DNA from 3 places in the Sphingopyxis granuli genome. Region 2 is predicted to be linked to each of the others. Evidence: predicted binding sites of a transcription regulator. Region 2 holds the regulator's gene; each other region holds the start of a gene.

Region 1 (4,825 bases), 1.9 Mb from region 2:
TCCACACCGGCTTGCGTTTCTCCGCGAAGGCGCGCGGGCCTTCGCGCGCGTCCTCGCTCGCCATCAGCGCCTTGCGTTCGCGGCTGTTGTCGGCCCAATGCGCATCGTCGCCGGCGATCTGTCCGTCCTGCATCCGGAGCGCGACGCGCTTCGACGCCTGCACCGACAAGGGGGCGTTGCCCGCGATCTTCTCGGCGAGCGCGATCGCGGTCGGCATCAGCTCGGCGAGCGGCACGACGCGGTTGGCGAAACCATAGCGCAGCGCGGTCTCGGCATCGAAGGGATCGCCGGTCAGCAGATGTTCCATCGCCAGCTTCGGCGGCAGCTGCTTGACGATGCGGAAGGCGCCGCCCGCCGCCGCGAACAGCCCGACCTTGACCTCGGGCAGGCCGAACTGCGCATTTTCGGCGGCGACGATCAGGTCGCACATCAGCGCAAGCTCGCAGCCGCCACCGAAGGCGAAGCCGTTGACCGCGCCGATGACCGGTTTCGAGATCGGGTGCGCGGCAAAGCCGCCGAAGCCCCATGCCTGCTGCGCCTTGTCTTCGGGCGCCAGCGCGCCGCCGCGCGACAGGGCGACGAGATCGGCGCCCGCGCAGAATGCCTTGTCGCCCGCGCCGGTGATGATGACGACGCGGATTTCGGGGTCGCTTTCCGCTTCGTCGAGCGCGGTGCCGATGCCGACGTGGACCGCCGCGTTGACGGCGTTGCGCGCCTCGGGCCGGTTGATCGTGACGATCAATATATGACCGTTGCGTGTCGTCAGGACGGCGGGGGCGGCGGTGTCGGTCATGCGAATCTCTCCCTTTCGGGCGAGTATCGGCGCGAGTTGACGTTTACGTCAACTGCTAACCGCCGCCGCCGCGAAGGCGGGGCCGCGCGCCACTTCCTTCTCGTCACCCTGAACTTGTTTGGCATATGTGCCCTTCAGACACGTAAGGCGTGTTCCCCGGCGAAAGCCGGGGTCCAGATGGCGCTGCTCCGCGTGGACCCCGGCTTTCGCCGGGGAACAGCTACCTGTCCGAAAGGGATAATTGCCAACTTGTTTCAGGGCCCATGGCCGGCCCTCTCCCGTAGCGCGGCGTTCGCCGGAGATTCGGGCCATGGATGCTGAAACAAGTTCAGCATGACGAATTGAGGACGGGCGTCGTCCGTGTCGCGTCAGATCGACTGCCCGGTCTTCGCCCAGTCGGCGAGGAAGCCTTCGATGCCCTTTTCGGTCAGGACATGCTTGAACAGTCCCTTGATGACCGACGGCGGCGCGGTCATCACGTCGGCGCCGATCTTCGCGGCTTCGAGCACGTGGATGCCGTGGCGCACGCTGGCGACGAGGATTTCGGTGTCGAAGGCGTAATTGTCGTAGATCAGGCGGATATCCGCGATCAGCTGCATGCCGTCGAAGCCGTTGTCGTCGTGACGCCCGACGAAGGGCGAGACGAAGGTCGCCCCCGCCTTTGCCGCGAGCAGCGCCTGCGTCGCCGAGAAGCAGAGCGTGACGTTGACCATCGTCCCGTCGCCAATCAGCGCCTTGCAGGTCTTGAGCCCGTCGATGGTCAGCGGCACCTTGATGCAGACATTGTCGGCGATCTTGCGGAGGATTTCGGCCTCCTTCATCATCGTTTCATGGTCGAGCGCGACCACCTCGGCCGACACGGGGCCGTCGACGAGGGCGCAGATTTCCTTGGTCACCTCCTTGAAGTCGCGGCCCGACTTGGCGATCAGCGACGGGTTGGTCGTGACGCCGTCGAGCAGGCCGGTCGCGGCGAGTTCCTGAATGGCGTCGATTTCGGCGGTGTCGGCGAAGAATTTCATGGCGCTGGTGATCCTGCTGGATGGTGATTCGGGATTGCGACCGCCCTAGAGCAACGCGTGCGAAATATGAACCGTCCCTCCAATCTCGTTCGTGCTGAGCTTGTCGAAGCACCGCATTTTCTTCGATTTCAAGAAGGACGGCCCTTCGACAAGCTCAGGGCGAACGGATTAGGGGTGGCGTTCGACCTTTGTTCCTATTAAGCGCCAGCCATGGCCAAAGCGAAACGCCAATATGTCTGCCAGAATTGCGGCGCCGTCAGCTATCGCTGGCAGGGCCAGTGCGCCGATTGCGGCGAGTGGAACACGCTGGTCGAGGAAGCGGCCGAAACGGTCTTTTCCGCGAAGCACGACCTGTCGAAGGGCGGCCGCACGCTCGCGCTCGAAACGCTCGACGAACAGAGTGCGATGCCCGAGCGGATGCTGTGCGGCATCGCCGAGTTCGACCGCGCGCTCGGCGGCGGCTTCGTCGCCGGGTCGGCGACGCTGATCGGCGGCGATCCGGGGATCGGCAAATCGACCTTGCTGCTTCAGGCCGCGGGCCGGATCGCCAGGGCGGGCAAGTCGGTCGTCTATATCAGCGGCGAGGAAGCGGCGGCGCAGGTGCGGCTGCGCGCGCAGCGGCTGGGGCTCGGCGACGCGCCGGTGGCACTGGCGAGCGCGACTTCGGTGCGCGACATCCTCGCGACGCTGGAGGGGCGCGGCGCCGATTTCGTCGTCATCGATTCGATCCAGACGATGCACAGCGACCTGATCGACAGCGCGCCGGGCACCGTCAGCCAGGTGCGCGCGAGCGCGCAGGAACTGATCCGCTATGCCAAGGACAGCGGCGCGGCGATCGTGCTCGTCGGCCATGTGACGAAGGACGGAACGATCGCGGGACCGCGCGTGCTCGAACATATGGTCGACACCGTGCTGGCGTTCGAGGGCGAGCGCAGCCACCAGTATCGCATCCTGCGCGCGGTCAAGAACCGCTTCGGCGGCACCGACGAGATCGGGGTGTTCGCGATGGGCGAGGAGGGGCTGGGCGAGGTCGCCAACCCGTCGAGCCTGTTCCTGACCGACCGCAGCCGCGACGTGCCGGGGTCGGTGGTGTTCCCCGCGCTGGAGGGCACGCGGCCGGTGCTGGTCGAGGTGCAGGCGCTGACCGTCCGCCTTGCGAGCGGCGCGACGCCGCGCCGCGCCGTCGTCGGCTGGGACAGCGGGCGGCTCGCGATGGTGCTCGCGGTGCTCGAGGCGCGCTGCGGGCTCCAGATGGGGAGCGCCGAAGTCTATCTGAACATCGCGGGCGGCTATCGCCTCACCGATCCGGCGGCCGACCTCGCGGTGGCGGCGGCGCTGATCTCTGCGTTCAGCGAGCGGCCGGTGCCCGCCGATGCGATCGTCTTCGGCGAACTGTCGCTGTCGGGCGAGGTGCGTCCGGTCGCGCACGACGCGCTGCGCCTGCGCGAGGCGGCGAAGCTCGGCTTTTCAAGCGGCTGGGGGCCAAAGGGGATGAAGGGTGTGAAGGGGATCGGCGTCACCGGCTTCGGCCGGCTCGGCGAACTCGTTGACCTGATGCTCGGGCGTGCCTAGATCGACGGACATCAAGCTATTCCGTTCGCCCTGAGCTTGTCGAGGGGCTGTTCTTTCTGCCGGGAAGGAGAAAAAGGACGGTGCTTCGACAAGCTCAGCACGAACGGTTGTATTTCATGCGTGATTTTTGGATTGCGGTCCGATGGCGAATCTGACGGCCCTCGACATCATCGTGCTGACGCTCGTCGGCGGCGGGGCGGTGCTCGGCTTTTCGCGCGGGCTGGTGCAGGAGGTGACGTCGCTCCTCGCCTGGGTGCTCGCTTTCCTGGCGGTGCGCTTCTTCCATGCGACGCTAACCGGCCTGCTGGGCGCTTATATCAGCGCCCCCGGCGGCGCGGCGATGCTGTCCTTCGTGCTGTTGTTCGGCGGTGTGTTCGCGGTGACGAAATGGGGATCGCGCGCGATGGGGCAGCGCAGCCGCGCCTCGCTGGTCGGCGGTTTCGACCGCGGGCTCGGCGCGGGGTTCGGCGCGGTGAAGGGGCTTTTGCTCGCGACATTGCTCTTCATGGCGGCGACATTGCTATACGATGTCGGTTACGGCAACGCGGCACGTCCGGGCTGGATGACCGAAAGCCGCACCTATCCCGCGCTGAGCGCGACGAGCGCGGCGCTGAGCAAGGTCATTGCCGACCGCCGCGCCGACGCGCGCGCGGCGGCGGTGCCCGACGCGGCGGAACAGGATGCCGCGGCGCAGGGCGGGGCGGATCGGGCGCGATGAGCGCGCCGCTCTACAATCGTGACATATTGGCGCTGGCCGTCGCCAACGCCGACTATCCGCTGCTGGATGCCGGGCAGCGCGCCTCGCTGCGCGCGCCGTTGTGCGGCAGCCGGATCATCGTCGATGTCGATGCCGACGCCGCCGGGACGGTGCGCGCGGTCGGCCTGCATGTCGAGGCATGCGCGCTGGGGCAGGCATCGGCGGCGCTGCTTGCGCGCCATGCGCCGGGGCGCAGCCTTGCCGACCTGCGCGCCGCGCGCGATGCGATCGCCGGCTGGTTCGCGGGCGAGGGTGCGGCGCCCGACTGGCCGGGGTTCGACCTGCTCGCGCCGGCGCGCGACTATCCGGCGCGGCACGGCGCGATCCTGCTGCCCTTCGATGCCGCGGTCGCGGCGCTCGCGGGCGCCGACGTCGCGGGATGATGCTGCCGCTCCTCTCGGCGGGCGCGGCGGTGACCGAGCGGGTATCCGAAACGCCGACCGACACCTTGCTGTTCGAAGGCGCGATCCTGCTCGGCGTCGCGACGCTGTTCGTGATGCTGTTCCGCCGCCTCGGGCTCGGCGCGGTGCTCGGCTATCTGGTCGCCGGGGCGCTTGTCGGCCCCTATGGGCTGGGGCTCGTCGGCGGCGGCGAATCGAAGCTCGCGTTCGCGGAGATCGGCATCGCCTTCCTGCTTTTCCTCGTCGGGCTCGAACTGCATCCGCGGCGGCTGTGGCAACTCCG
Region 2 (4,825 bases):
CCTAGCATGGCGACAAGGAGGCTTCAAACGCCCATTGGGGAAAGCGCGGCCGCCGCGTTGCGGCGCGCCTTCGCGTGGCTGGAGGACCGGCTCGACCGCGAGCGCGAGCGGTTGGGGCTGTGGCTGCCGGTCGCGCTATCGGCGGGGATCGGCCTGTGGTTCGCGGCGCCGGCGCGGGCGCACTGGATCGGGGCGCTGTTCCTTCTTGGCGGCGGCGTCTGCGGCGGCTTGCTGATCGGCTGGCAGCGGCGGACCGGGCGCAGTCTTGCGATCGCCTGCGGTGCGATGGCTGTGGGACTGCTGCTGATCTGGGCGCGTGCCGAGTGGGTCGCGGCGCCGGTGCTCGCCTATCCGGCGACGACCGAATTTTCGGCGGTGGTCGAAAGCGTCGAGCCGCTGCCGGCGCGCGGCACGGTGCGGATGATCGTGCGGCCGCACGGGCGCGCCGACCTGCCGCCGCGCATCCGATTGACGCTGAGCGGCGAGCGCGCGGCGGGAATCGCACCCGGCGAGTCGATCGGCCTGCGCGCGCGGCTGATGCCGCCGCCGGCGGCCAACCTGCCCGGCGGCTACGACTTTGCCCAGCGCGCCTGGTTCGACGGCATCGGTGCGGTCGGGACGGTGCTGGGAGAGGTCGCGCGCGCGCGCGGAGCGGACGAGCGACGCCAGCCGCTGCGCGCGCGGCTCAGCGCACATATCCACACCGCGGTGCCGGGATCGCCCGGCGGTGTCGCCGCGGCGCTCGTCACCGGCGACCGCGGCGCGATCGCCGAGGCGGATAACGAGGCAATGCGCCGCAGCGGGCTCGCGCACCTGCTTTCGATCAGCGGCCTGCATGTGACCGCGGTGATCGGTTTCGTGATGCTGCTCGCGATGCGGCTGCTCGGGCTGAGCCGGCGCCTTGCGCTGGCGGGCCATGTGTTGCCGCTGGCGGCCGCCGCGGCGGCGCTGGCCGGGGCGGGCTATACCTGGCTGGCCGGAGCGGAAGTGCCTACACTGCGGTCGCTGATCGCGGCGCTGCTCGTGCTCGCCGCCTTCCTGATGGGGCGCGAGGCAATCACGCTGCGCCTCGTCGCGGCGGGTGCGCTGCTCGTGCTGCTGTGGCGCCCCGAAGCACTCGCCGGACCCAGCTTCCAGCTCAGCTTCGCGGCGGTGACGGCGATCATCGCATTGCACGAAAGCCGCTGGATGCGCGCGTTCCTGGCGCAGCGCGACGAAGGCACGGCGCTTCGTCTGCTGCGCGCCGCGGCGGGGTTGCTGCTGACGGGGCTGGTCGTCGAGGTCGCGCTGGCGCCGATCGCACTGTTCCATTTCCACAAGGCGGGGCTTTATGGCGCGCTCGCCAATATCGTCGCGATCCCGCTGACGACCTTCGTCATCATGCCGATGGAGGCGCTGGCGCTGCTGTTCGACGGCGTCGGGCTCGGCGCGCCCTTCTGGTGGGTCGCCGAACAGGCGCTGCGGCTGCTGATCGCGCTCGCCCACCGGGTCGCTTCGGCGCCGGGAGCCGTCGCGACGCTGCCCAGCTTTCCGCCGGGCGGCTTCGCACTCGCGCTATTCGGCGGCCTGTGGCTGCTGCTGTGGCAGACGCGCTGGCGGCTCGCCGGGGTGGTGCCGCTGCTGGCGGGGGCCGCCATCCTGCTCGCGCAGCCGCGCCCCGACCTGTTGATCTCCGGCGACGGACGCCACATCGCCGCGGCGGTTCCCGGCGGCGGCTATGCGCTGCTACGCGCGCGGGCGGGGGATTATATCCGCGATTCTATGGCCGAGGCGGCAGGGATCGACGCCCCGTTCGCCGCGCTCGCCGATCTCGACCATGTCGAATGCAACGACGATTTCTGCCGCTGGCAGCAGGGGCAGGGTGCGATAAGGCGCATCATCCTCGCCGCGCGCGGCCGCGACCGCATCGATGGACGCACCATGGCCGCCGCCTGCGCCGCGGCCGACGTGGTGATCAGCGACCGCTGGCTGCCACGCGAATGCATCGGGCGCTGGCTGACGATCGACCGCAACAGTCTGGAAGCGAGCGGCGGTCTTGCGCTCTATCTGGGCGAGCGGCCGCATGTCGCCACCGCGCTGCGCGCCGGCGACGCGCATCCATGGCGACGACCGCAACAGGTCAGTGGTAACGACGAAGCAATCCCGACAGGCGGCCCTGCACGATGACGCGCTCGGCCTCGTAGCGCTGCGGTTCATAGGCGCTGTTCGCGGGATCGAGCCGGATCATCGGCCCTTCGCGGCGGAAATATTTGAGCGTCGCATCCTGTCCGTCGACGAGTGCGACGACGATGTCGCCCTCGCGCGCGGTGTTCGCCTTCTGGATCAGCGCATAGTCGCCGTCGAGAATCCCCGCTTCGACCATCGAATCGCCCGACACTTCGAGCGCATAATGCTCGCCCGCACCGAGCAGCGCGGCGGGAACCGAAAGCTGGTTGTGATCCTCGAACGCCTCGATCGGCACGCCGGCGGCGATGCGGCCGTGCAGCGGAACCTCGATGATGTCGTTGGCGGCGATCGGCTTCAACGCCGGCGCCGGCTTGCGCAGCGGCACGACGGTGTCGCGCGCCGGTGCCTTCGCCGCCTCGGGCAGCTTGAGCACTTCCAGCGCGCGGGCGCGATTGGGCAGGCGGCGCAGGAAGCCTCGCTCCTCGAGCGCGCTGATCAGCCGGTGGATGCCCGATTTCGACTTGAGTCCGAGCGCATCCTTCATCTCCTCGAACGAGGGCGAAATTCCGCTCGCGTCGAGGCGCTGCTGGATGAAGTGGAGCAGTTCGTGCTGCTTCGCGGTCAACATCTCTCGGTCTCCATGCTGTCAATGGACATATAGAGAACGATAGTGGAACAGAGCGGAACTTGTCAAGCGATGACAGAACGGCCTGAGCCTAGGACGTCCTCAGCCCTCCAGTAACGTTCGGGTCGCCGCAGTCACGTCCGCCTGCCGCATCAGGCTTTCGCCGACCAGAAAGGCGTGGACGCCGCTCCAGGCGAGGCGCTGGCAGTCGGCATGGGCGGCGATGCCGCTTTCGCCGACGAGCAACGTGCCCGGCGGAACGCGCTGCGCGAGCCGTTCGGTGACGGCAAGGTCGGTCTCGAAGGTACGAAGATCACGGTTGTTGACGCCGATCAGGCGCGATCGGAGGTGGGTGAGCGCGCGGTCGAGTTCGGCCTCGTCATGTACCTCGACCAGCACGTCCATGCCGCGTTCGAGGGCGGCCGCCTCGATCTCGCGCATCGGCCCGTCGTCGAGGGCGGCGACGATGATCAGGATCGCGTCGGCGCCGATCGAGCGCGCTTCGGCGACCTGCCATGGGTCGATCATGAAATCCTTGCGCAGCACCGGCAGGGCGCAGGCGGTGCGCGCGGCGATCAGAAATTCCTCATGCCCCTGGAACCACGGTGCGTCGGTGAGCACCGACAGGCACGCCGCGCCGCCGGCTTCATAGGCGCGCGCGTGATCCGCCGGATTGAAATCCTCGCGGATCAGGCCCTTGGAAGGCGAAGCTTTCTTGATTTCGGCGATCAGGCCGAAGCCGCCCGCGGCGATCTTCTTTTCCAGCGCCGCCGCGAAACCGCGCACCGCGCCCGCGTCGATCGCATCGAGCTGCGTCACCGACCGGCTCTTGCGGCGTTCGGCGACCTCTTCGGCCTTGGTGGCGAGGATTTCGGTCAATTTGTTCATATGGAATGCTTTTCCGGGCACTGGGCGTCGTTCATCGGTAAGCGATCCAGCAATCGAGCAGCGCGTTGGCAAGACCCTTGTCGATCGCCTCGGCGGCTTCCTCGACCCCGTCGACGAGACGGTCGACCGCGCCCGCGACGACAAGCGCCTCGGCGGCGTTGTAGAGCACCGCGTCGCGATAGGGGCCGTGCTCGCCCTGCAGCAGGTCGCGCAAGGCCCTGGCATTATAGCTGGCGTCGCCACCGCGGATCGCGGCGATCGGATGCGAGGGCAGGCCGGCGTCGGCCGCGGTGCTACGCTGCATCTGCACGCCGTCGGGCGTCACCACCGCCACCTCGTTGCCGCCCGCGAGCGACAGCTCGTCGAGGCCCTCGTCGCCCGAAATGACGCGCGAATGGTCGGTGCCGAGACGGTGCAGCGCTTCGGCATAGACCGGAACATAGGCGGGGCGCGCGATGCCGATGAGCTGGCGCGTCACGCGCGCCGGATTGGCGAGCGGCCCCATCAGGTTGAAGATGGTGCGGCGCGCCAGCGCCTGGCGGATCGGCTGGATGCGCTTCATCGCCGGATGATGGTTGGCGGCGAAGAGAAAGCAGATGCCGAGGTCGGCAAGCTGCGCCTCCGCCATCCGCCCGGCGCGCTCCATGTCGAGGCCGAGCGCCTCGAGCGTGTCGGCCGCGCCGGATTTCGAGGAAGCGGCGCGATTCCCGTGCTTTGCGACGGGAACCTCGCACGCCGCGACGACGATCGACACCGCGGTCGAGACATTGAGCGTGTGGTGGCCGTCGCCGCCGGTGCCACAGACGTCGATCGCGCCCGCGGGCGCCCGGATCGGGATCAGCCGCTCGCGCATCGCCTGCGCCGCGGCGGCGATCTCGATCATCGTCTCGCCGCGATCCGAAAGCGCGGAGAGGAAATCCGCGACGTCCTCATCGCGGCCGCCGCCGTCGAGCATCGTCGCGAAGGCATGCGCCGCCTCGTCGGGCTCGAGGAAGCGGGCGGGGTCGGGAAAGGGGCCGAAGCGGCTCATGCCGCCTGCCGCTCGGCGACCGGCAGTCCCGCCAGCCGCATGAAATTGGCGAGCATCGCGTGGCCGTGCTCGGTGGCGATGCTCTCGGGGTGGAACTGCACGCCGTGGATCGGCAG
Region 3 (4,825 bases), 1.0 Mb from region 2:
GAAGCAATTGGGCGCTGTCGATGCAGGCAAACCCTTCGACGTCATGCAGAAGGCAGGCGTCGAAACGGCCACCATGAACACCAATCTCCGGGCCCGCGATAAGGCGTTGCGCGACGCTCAATATGCAGCGCAGGGCGGAAATATCGACGAGGCCTTGCGACATCTTGGCCCGCATGTCGTCACGTCGGGAAATACAGCTTCCGTCGACGCCGCGGCGGCCTGGCTATCGCTTTCGCCTGCAGAGCGGGAGATGACCGCGATTTATGCTTCGGGTCGCAACTTGCGCGGACAGGTGAATGAAGCAGTCCAAATCGGGCTCAAGGCCAATGGCGAATTGGGACCGGGTTCCTTGGGTCTCACTGTGCTGTCGCGCGTCAATCTGACGCGTGAGGAAATGCGCTATGCGCGCAGCTATGCGGCCGGCATGGTGCTCGAAGTCGACCGCCGGCAAAGGGGGCAGGGCCTTCAGAGAGGGCGCTATGAGGTGATCGCGACCGATCCCTCCCGCGAACGCGTGATGCTACAGAACGAGCGGGGCAAGCGCTTTGAATTCCGGCCGGGCCAGATGCGACCGCAGGGTGAGCAGGATCCGCTGCGTCTGTTTGAGGTTCGCCCACTAGAAATCCACGATGGTGACCGCATTCGCTGGACGGCGACCGATCACAAGCGCGGACTGCTCAACGCCGATCAGGCGCGCATCGTGGCGGTTGATCCGAAGGGTGTCACGGTGAAAACGTCGCTTGGCGCCGAACACCTGCTGGGGCTGGGCGATCCCATGCTCGAGCGTCTTGATCTCGCCTACGCGCTCAATGCGCACATGGCGCAGGGTCTGACCTCCGACCGCGGGATCGCCGTCATGGATAGCCGCGAACGCAATCTTGCCAACCAGCAGACATTTCTCGTGACAATAACCCGCCTGCGCGATGGTCTGACCCTGTTTGTCGACAATGCCGGCAAGCTCGAAGCAGCTGTTGAGCGCAATCCGGGAATGAAGCGCTCAGCACTCGAAACGGTCAATCAGCTGCGCGCTGCGGCAGCAACGGGCCAGGCTAAGGGCAAGGCGTCTGATCGTTCGCAAGAATCGGCTCGCGAGCCGCCCGAACTCGATCGCTCGATCACCAAGCCCTTCGAAATCGGGATCTGACGCAGCATCTTTCCGCATGGGTTCATATGGCACCGGTTGACTGTTAGTTCTGTTTTTGTTCTCATGGCGACCATGTCCCGAATCGCCGATGAAATCCTGTTTACGCAAATCGAGGTCGCGCTTGCGGTTGCGTCCGAAGCAACGCTTGTCGGGCTCGGTGCTGACGACCCGCGAACCCAGCGCAATGCTCGTGTCGATCTAGCGCGCCACCTGGTCGAACGCATGCAGGGTTTGGAGTTCGAAGGAGAGGGGAATGCCGGCAGGAGCTCTCAGCCCACTCTCTTTCCGGGCGATCTCTCGCCGATGGGCTGACCAGCATTGAGATGTGGTTGAGGTAATACTGGCTTATTGCAGGCGCGTCGGGCGATCCTTCCCCATCAGCTCTGCCACGCGTTTGGCGATGGCTTTCCAAGTGGCGATGCCCGCCTCGTCCTGTGCCAGTGCGAGCGCGCCGATCTGCTCGGCGACATGAAGGGGTGCATTCTCACCATGGGTATTCAGGACTTGGTTGGCACAGGCCCAGAGTTCCCAATCGCTCAGCATCAGCCGAGACGTCCAACAAGGCCGAGGAAGAACGCGATCAAACCGTAGCCCACGACACTGCACGCCAGGAGAAGTTCAATATTGAATTTGGAGCGAGGAGGGCGTGGTTGTCCTGCTGGCCAGATCTGATCGCAGATGAACTCGTTGAACCCGGCGCGGCGTCCGCAGACTTCTACTTCGCATCCGAGCAACCGGCGTGCTCCACGCCCGGTGTCGAGCTCCCACACCCCGCCGCCCGAATGCAGTTCAAGTCCGAAGGGGCCTTCGGCAAGACGGCCTGTCAGACAGAGTTCCGGGCCTAGCGGCATGCAGGCCCTTTCCAATAGCGATCCCAACGCAGCACTGTGCGTGTCTGGATCATCGCGCAGGAGAGATCGGCTCCGTTCGGCAATCGGCACCAGGCAGCCGTCCGGTTGCCGCCTGCCGATCCTTCCGACCGGCACGTCAATCTCGGTCCACGAACCGCGACATGCCCTGTCGAGATGGTCCCGCGAGGGCCGCCAAGAAGATCGACCAGCGCGTCGCGCGCTTCGATCGCCGACGCGTCGGGGCAGGGCTGATTGGTTCGGCATGTCCCGTCCATTTCGCGTGCGGCGATTCCTGAAATGCGGACATGGGGGCCTTCGGCGCACCATATGGGCCCGTCGCCATCCCACACATGCGTGGGCGTGCAGGTAAAGGTCTGGCCGGCAGCGACGATCGAGGCAGCGAGAAAGGCAAGCATTGGCGAGCTATCTAGCGAAGCGCGCGGCCGAACCAAAGCACGCGGCCGACGATATTGATCGTCCGCTTCTCCAGGCCACGCCAGCTGGGATAGGCCGAATTGTCACTGAGCACGGAGACCCGCTTGCCTTGCGGTTCGATTGCCACCCGCTTGACGCTGAGCATATCATCCATGCGCAGCACATAGATCCCGTCGCGAAGCCGCGACTGTCCATCATTCAGGTCAACCATGACTTCATCGCCGTCATGCAACGTCGGCTCCATCGAATCCCCGTGCACGGCGATGATCGAAAGGCTCGTCGCTTTGCTTGCGGTCAGACGGCGCAGCCACTTCTCGTCGAACCCGAACTGGGCGCATTTGGATTCCATCTCTGCCAAAGCGCCGTGCCCTGCCGAGGCTTCGACATCGAGAACCGGGACATGGACCAGTTCGACGACCGGGCCGGATCGCCGTTCGGGCGCACCGAGGATCTTCTCGTTTACTCCGAAGAAGCGGGCCAGCACGGACCGGTCCTGCTCGTCCAACTGCCGGGGACTGCCGCGGCGGATGTATTGCTGGATGTAGGCCGCGTTGCGTCCGAGAAGGCGAGAAATCGAGGAGTAATTACAGCCTCGTTGCTGGATCAGATCGTCCAGGGCTTTGCGTGCATCTTCCATCGCTGCGGGTCCTATCGCATCCGTCTAGGAAATTCGATCCTAGACTCTAGGAAGCCTTCCTAATAAGAACATAACAAGAACACAAGCGGAAAGCGAGTCGAAGGCGATGGAGCTCCTGGACCAGATCGAGGGCTATTTGGCGCGTAGCGGTACGAAGGCCAGCATGTTTGGTAGGCAGGCCGTCGGGGACCCCCGTTTCGTGCAGGATCTGCGCGAAGGGCGTCGACCAAGGCGCAAGACGACGCAACGCGTTCTTAATTTTCTCGCGTCTACAGAGCGAGTTGCGTCTACGATCTCGGATCGTGTTGACGTGTTGGCGGATTAGATTCGCATTGCTTTAATTACATCCGTCCAGTAGGTGTGCCCATACAGAAACTGGTCGGTCCAGCTTTTGTGGGGGCTTCGAGGCATGGACGGCGAATCAGGTTTACGACGCGGGGTCGAGAGCAGGCTGGAATTCATTGAATTCCGGTTGTTCTGGGAAGGGCACGTAAACCGAAGCGATATCGTCGAGACTTTCGGGGTTTCGATCAATCAGGCGTCAGCCGATCTCAACAGATATCTGGGTCTGGCCGGGACCAACATGGTCTACGACAAAAGCGCACGGACCTATGTGCGAAGCTCTTCCTTCAAGCCAATCTTCCATAAGCCTGACGCCGAGCGGTATCTCACTCAGATCAGATCGATAGCCGACGGGATCATTACTCCTGACGATGCCTGGATCGGCAGCGTTCCGGGGTTTGCTTGCGCGCCAACACCTGCCCGCGGTGTGTCTGCCCCCATTCTCCGAGCGGTCGTGACCGCGATCAAGCGCAAGGAAGTACTCGAGGTCCTTTATCAATCGATGTCCTCGCCGGATCCGTCCTGGCGCTGGATCGCGCCGCATGCCTTGGTCTTTGACGGGTTCAGATGGCACGCCCGGGCCCACTGCGTCCGTAGCGGGGAGTTCAAGGACTTCGTCCTGTCCCGCATCGGAGAAACCCGCGCGAGCAAGGCTAGCGAGGGGACAGATTCGCGCGATCGTGACTGGCTCAGTGACATTGACCTCGTCATTGCGCCCCATCCTGAACTGAGCGTCGGCCAACGAAAGGCGATCGAACTCGATTATGCGATGGAAGGGGGGAGGGCGACCATCCCGGTCAAGCGCGCGCTCCTGTACTACGCACTCAAACGGCTTGGGCTCGACACGGACCCGTCGGCTCGGCGGCCTCAGGATCAGCAGATCGTTCTGCTGAATGCAGACGCGATAAACTCTGCAATGGGAGCTGAGAGCTCCTCTCATACACGCGGAGCGCAGGATGCTTGAGCGCCTTCAGCAATTGGTTGCCGATGCGACGCAGCTCAACAGCAAGCTGGTTCTAGTCGTCGCGAATTCCGGAGGAGGCAAAACGGCTCTGCTCGCCGAATTCGCTAAAACCCACGATCTGCAGATCATAAATGTCGGTAGCGAACTCTCGAACCTGCTTCTTCCAATCCCTTCTTCGCAAAGAAGCTTCGAGGTGTTGGGCGTATTGAGGGACATGCTCTCGCATCACCGCGATCGCGGGGTAGTCGTACTCGACAATATCGAAGTCATGTTTGATGCAGAATTGAAGATAAATCCCTTCGATACGATCAAACGCTTGGCCCACGCTATGACAGTCGTCGTGGCATGGCCGGGAAATTTCAAGGATGGCCGCCTGCTTTACGCAAAAGTGGGTCATCCCGAGCACTGCGATGTCGCCGTAGATGGCGCAATCGTACTTGAGTTGAACTGAG

What was found. The regulator LexA, encoded in region 2, represses DNA repair genes until DNA is damaged. The targets are predictions, from matches to a motif close to GTTCCNCNCTTGTTCT.
Region 1: the regulator LexA is predicted to act here: its motif matches at 1,992-2,007, upstream of radA (DNA repair protein RadA).
Region 3: the regulator LexA is predicted to act here: its motif matches at 3,144-3,159, upstream of SGRAN_RS14435 (S24 family peptidase).

The regions. Positions count from the first base shown of each region.
Region 1 covers NZ_CP012199.1:3,984,964-3,989,788, reverse strand. Annotated here, with positions in the region: gene SGRAN_RS18305 (enoyl-CoA hydratase-related protein) at 1-793, opposite strand, end outside; gene fsa (fructose-6-phosphate aldolase) at 1,162-1,812, opposite strand; gene radA (DNA repair protein RadA) at 2,023-3,384, shown strand; gene SGRAN_RS18290 (CvpA family protein) at 3,527-4,102, shown strand; gene SGRAN_RS18285 (iron-sulfur cluster assembly scaffold protein) at 4,099-4,524, shown strand; gene SGRAN_RS18280 (cation:proton antiporter domain-containing protein) at 4,521-4,825, shown strand, end outside.
Region 2 covers NZ_CP012199.1:2,111,175-2,115,999, forward strand. Annotated here, with positions in the region: gene SGRAN_RS09775 (ComEC/Rec2 family competence protein) at 7-2,166, shown strand; gene lexA (transcriptional repressor LexA) at 2,120-2,794, opposite strand; gene trpC (indole-3-glycerol phosphate synthase TrpC) at 2,894-3,679, opposite strand; gene trpD (anthranilate phosphoribosyltransferase) at 3,711-4,709, opposite strand; gene SGRAN_RS09795 (anthranilate synthase component II) at 4,706-4,825, opposite strand, start outside.
Region 3 covers NZ_CP012199.1:3,117,030-3,121,854, reverse strand. Annotated here, with positions in the region: gene mobF (MobF family relaxase) at 1-1,144, shown strand, start outside; gene SGRAN_RS14445 (hypothetical protein) at 1,217-1,456, shown strand; gene SGRAN_RS14440 (DUF6961 family protein) at 1,490-1,687, opposite strand; gene SGRAN_RS23040 (DUF5818 domain-containing protein) at 1,687-2,085, opposite strand; gene SGRAN_RS23035 (thermonuclease family protein) at 1,986-2,411, opposite strand; gene SGRAN_RS14435 (S24 family peptidase) at 2,423-3,067, opposite strand; gene SGRAN_RS14425 (WYL domain-containing protein) at 3,477-4,373, shown strand; gene brxF (BREX-3 system P-loop-containing protein BrxF) at 4,366-4,824, shown strand.